Regions from separate parts of the Rothia sp. HMSC076D04 genome, predicted to be linked through region 2. Evidence: predicted binding sites of a transcription regulator. Region 2 holds the regulator's gene; the other holds the start of a gene.
What was found. Region 2 encodes HspR, which represses chaperone genes until heat shock. Its sites were predicted from a motif close to AAGTTGAGTCNNNNNGACTCAACTT; they were not measured.
Positions count from the first base shown of each region.

Region 1 (2,400 bases), on a different contig from region 2:
GGGATGCTGCCTCGTCAATCAGGTCAATTGCCTTGTCAGGCAGCTGACGGGAGGGAATGTAACGGTTGGACAGGGTTGCTGCAGCAACCAGCGCGGAGTCAGCAATCTGCACCTTGTGGTGTGCCTCGTAGCGTTCCTTCAGACCACGCAGAATACCGATGGTGTCCTCGACGCTGGGCTCGCCCACGTACACCTGCTGGAAGCGGCGCTCCAGGGCGGGATCCTTCTCGATGTTCTCGCGGTACTCGTCCAGGGTGGTCGCACCGATCAGGCGCAACTCGCCACGGGCAAGCATGGGCTTGAGCATGTTGCCTGCGTCCATGGAGCCTTCGGAAGCACCAGCACCAACGACGGTGTGAATCTCGTCGATGAAGGTCACGATCTGACCCTCGGACTTCTTGATTTCTTCGAGGACTGCCTTCAGGCGTTCCTCGAATTCACCGCGGTACTTTGCGCCTGCAACCATGGAGCCCAGGTCCAGGCTGATGAGGGTCTTGCCGCGCAGGGATTCGGGCACGTCGCCGGAAACCATGCGCTGTGCCAGGCCTTCCACGACGGCGGTCTTACCAACGCCGGGCTCACCAATCAGCACGGGGTTGTTCTTGGTACGGCGGGAAAGCACCTGCACGACGCGGCGAATCTCAGAGTCACGGCCGATGACCGGGTCAAGCTTGCCTGCGCGAGCAATGGCGGTCAGGTCGGTGCCGTACTTTTCGAGCGCCTGGAAGGTGCCTTCGGGGTCGGGGGTATCCACGGTGCGGTCTCCTCGGACGGTGGGGATGGTCTGTGCAATGAGCTCTGCGGTAGCGCCGAGCTTGTGCATTGCTTCAGCTGTGCTATCGGTGCCGCTGGCAATGCCCAGCAGAATCATTTCGGTAGAAACGTAGGTATCTCCGAAGCCCTGGGCGCGGGTCTGTGCCGCCTGCAGAGCGGAAAGCGCGGCACGGCTGAGGGAGGCGTTCTGCACGGAGGCACCGGATGCCTTCGGCAGCTTCTTGATTTCGGCGGATGCGGCCTCGGAGATAGCGTCTACATCCAGGCCTGCAGCCTTGAGGACTGCTACGGCGACGCCTTCGCGCTGGTCCATGAGGGCCTTGAGGATGTGCGCGGTTTCAATAGTGGGGTTGCCGGCGGTTTGAGCATTAGTATTTGCCGCCGAGATGACTTCTTGACTCTTGGTGGTGAACTTGTTGTCCATGATGTTCCTTTCGTGTTTCGAGGGGCTTATCCTATGCGCCCCCGCATTACATAACTTGAGTCTACTCCACTCAATTATGTTTCGCAAGCCTCCTGTAAAAAATTTTCGTATTTTTTGCCCCACCTCACACCCCCTGCCCCCAAACAAAAGCCCCGGACAAAAACCCCAGTCAAAACCGCATTGTTATACTGACCGGACTGGGTACTTGCGAGGCTGGGCGCTTGCGGGCTCCCGCAACAATCACAGTCACGAATGGGGACCCACATGAAAATACTGGTTCTAGGTGCAACCGGCCGCACCGGTTACCTCTTCATCCGCAAATCCCTAGAGGAGGGGCACACCGTCACCGCCTACGTGCGCAACCCCGACAAGGCGCTAACACTTTTGGGGGCACACCAAAATCTCACTATCATTCCGGGAGCCCTGAACGATGCCGAGCAGCTCGCCGCAGCATCCTCCGGGCAAGACGTGATGGTCAGCATCCTGGGTCAGAAAGCCACGGTGCGAGAATTTCTCTCCTCCACGTTCATGCAGGAGCGCCTGCCCCTCATCATGGAGGCGGTCACGGGTGCAGGCGTAAAGCATTGCGTTCTGATGAGCGCCTACGGTGTCGGCGATACGATGCGGACCGCGTCCCTGCCCATGCGCCTGGTATGCAAGGTCATCATGCGCGGCATTTTTACCGACAAGGTTAAGGCGGACGCCCTGGTTGCCGAATATCAGCCGTATATTTCGCGTGCACATCCGGGCAGGCTGACCGATAAGCCAGGTAAGGGCGGGGTGAAGGTGTTTGATATGGCGAGTGTCGAGCGAACTCCAGGCATTCCGACGATTGCCCGTGAAGACGTCGCCGATGCGCTACTCACTATCGCCAAGAACCCCCAGAACGCGGGCACAGATTTTTTGGTGACGATTGGGGACGTTACCCTACGCTCGCCCCAGAAATAAACCGGTAGGCTTAATGACATGACGACTACGAACACCTTCCCCGCCGCCATTCTCTTCGACCACGACGGAACCCTCGTCGATACCGAACCCGTATGGGCTGCCGCAAAGGTTGCTCTCACCGCAGAATTTGGCGGCACCTGGACCGAGCAGGACACCCTCGACTGCCTGGGCCTATCCATGCAGTTCACCCTGGATCGCCTGCGCGAGCGCGGCGTAAACCTGCCAGACGAGGAGATTAACGATCGACTGGTGGC
Region 1 covers NZ_KV817360.1:110,819-113,218, reverse strand. The annotation lists gene clpB (ATP-dependent chaperone ClpB) at 1-1,198, opposite strand, end outside; gene HMPREF2980_RS00795 (NAD(P)-dependent oxidoreductase) at 1,463-2,146, shown strand; gene HMPREF2980_RS00790 (HAD family hydrolase) at 2,165-2,400, shown strand, end outside.
Region 1: a site for HspR is predicted at 1,251-1,275, ahead of clpB (ATP-dependent chaperone ClpB). Genes of this name have one in related genera too.

Region 2 (2,400 bases):
GCCTTACGTGACTTGGATAAAGCCTATAAGGCTTTTTTTGCTACTGTCACTGGCCAGCGCAAAGGTAAACGCGGCGCTCATGCACCGCGCTTTAAAAAGCGCAGTCACCGCCAGTCAGCAAGGTTTACGAAGAACTCCGGGTTTATAGTGCATGAAACAACTCATCGAGTCGGTTTTGTGCGCTTGGCCAAAATTGGAAATGTGCGGTTCGTGCTGTCACGCCCTCTACCTGCTGAGCCATCCTCAGTCACACTCATTCGTGAGCCGGATGGGAAGTACTATGTCTCATTTGTTGTGGATGTGCCTGCTGAAAATATTCAGATACCGGAGCCTTCTGCATACGCTGTCGGTGTTGACCTAGGCCTGAATCGCCTGGCCGTAGCTGTCAATTCTGAGGGTGAACGGGTGTTCTTTGAGAACCCCCGCCCTTTAAAGAAGGCAGCGGCACGTCTTGCTACGCTTCAACGTCAGCTCTCCCGTAAAAAGCGCGGTAGCAACCGCTACGAAAAGCAACGCATCCGCCTAGCCAAAGCTCACGCCAAGGTACGCAATACAAGGAGCCATTACGCGCATCAGGTAGCAAACAAGGTGGTGGACGAGAACCAAGTCATCGCCCTGGAGAACCTGAATGTGGCTGGTCTGTCGCGTACCCGTTTAGGTAAGTCGGTATTGGATGCCTCATGGGGTTTATTACGCCGTCTGATAGAAGAGAAGGCTGATGAACGTCATCGCATGGTGGTCTTTGCTGACCGGTTTGCCCCCACGTCGCAGCTGTGTTCTGTGTGTGGTGAGCCGGGCGGTAGAAAGCCGCTGAATATCCGTGAATGGGCGTGTACCAAGTGTGGTATGCGCTTAGATCGAGATGCTAATGCGTGTGTGAATATTATGCTCGCCGCAGGACTTGCGGAGAGTTTAAACGAACAGAAGAGGGACGTAAGACGCCTGCTTGCGGGTGCTGTTGCTGTTGACGCTGTTAACCCACCGAGAGCCGCATACCTGTAGGGTATGCGGCTGGCAGGAGTCCTCTTTGTTCGCAAGGAGGAGGAAGTCAACCTCCCTCACGCGGCGTATACACAAAGACGCACAAGCCTATATGGGTGGCCGACCAGCGCAAATAGGCTAGAACAGCCGAACCGTTTATCCCAGTGTAGCGGGTTTAGCCGGTTTAGCGCTGCGGCTTCGTATCATCCGCCGTAGCCGGCTGGCGATGCTGACGGTACAACACCACAGCCGAAGAACGCTGACGAGGCGCCGGGCGGGTACCGCGGGCAATATGCACCACATCGCCACTGGTACCGGCAGCGAACACGCGCTCCGCCAAGCCCAACTTCACCTTCGCATCCTCAACCTGACGCTGCAGCGCCGCAATCTGCTCCTGCTGCTCCTCCACGAGGGACTCCAGCTCAATAATGCGGCGAATACCTTCCAGGGAGACGCCCTCCTGCGAGAGCTGCTGAATCTGCTGCAGACGGTTCACGTCACGCTGCGAATAGCGGCGCGCCTTACCGGGCGCACGCGAAGGCTGGACCAGGCCGATACGGTCGTACTGGCGCAGGGTCTGCGGGTGCATACCCGCCAGCTCAGCCGCCACAGAAATCACGAAAACCGGCAGGTCCACGCTGTGCAACGGCTTGCCGCTACGGGACTTAGATGATGATTCTCGAGATGCCATGGTTTACTTCGCCTTCTTCAACAGATCCTTACGCGGGTTCTCCTGCGGTGCCAGTTTTACGAACTTATCGAATGCTTCCTGCGCCTCTGCGCTCAGCTCGGTGGGCAGTACAATCTCGGGGATGACCAGCAGGTCGCCGTCGCCGCCCTTAGCCTTGAAGCCGCGGCCCTTAGCGCGCAGTCGGCGACCGACCTGACCGGGTGCCAGGCGCAACTTCACGGTGGATGCGTCGGGCAGGGGCACCTCGATGACTGCGCCGTCGACGGCCTCGGCGAGGGTGACGGGTGCACGCATAATCAGGTTGTTGCCCTCGCGCGAGTACACGGAGTCGTCGGAGACGCGCACGGTGACCTTCAGGTCGCCGCCGCGCAGGCCCTTGCCGCGCAGGCGGACCTTCTGGCCGTCCTTAATGCCTGCGGGGATGCGTGCCTCGGTGTGGGAGCCGTCCGGCAGGAACACGGTCACGGTCGCGCCGGTGTACGCCTGGGCGAGGCTGATGCGGGTGCTGGTGGTGCTTTCTTCGGGGGCTGCGTGCTGTGCGCCGCCGAAACCGCCGCCACCCATGCCGCCGAAGTCGGCGCTGGTGAAGCCTGCGGAGCGTCGGGAGCCACCGGCGCTACCGCCGAAGAGGCCGCCGAGCAGGTCGTCAATGTTGATGCCTGCGCCGCCGTTGCTGAAGCCGCCGAATGCGTCCGCGCCGGGGTAGCCGGTGTAGCTGCCACCGCCGA
Region 2 covers NZ_KV817374.1:291,413-293,812, forward strand. The annotation lists gene HMPREF2980_RS09020 (RNA-guided endonuclease InsQ/TnpB family protein) at 1-1,002, shown strand, start outside; gene HMPREF2980_RS09025 (heat shock protein transcriptional repressor HspR) at 1,166-1,672, opposite strand; gene HMPREF2980_RS09030 (DnaJ domain-containing protein) at 1,676-2,400, opposite strand, start outside.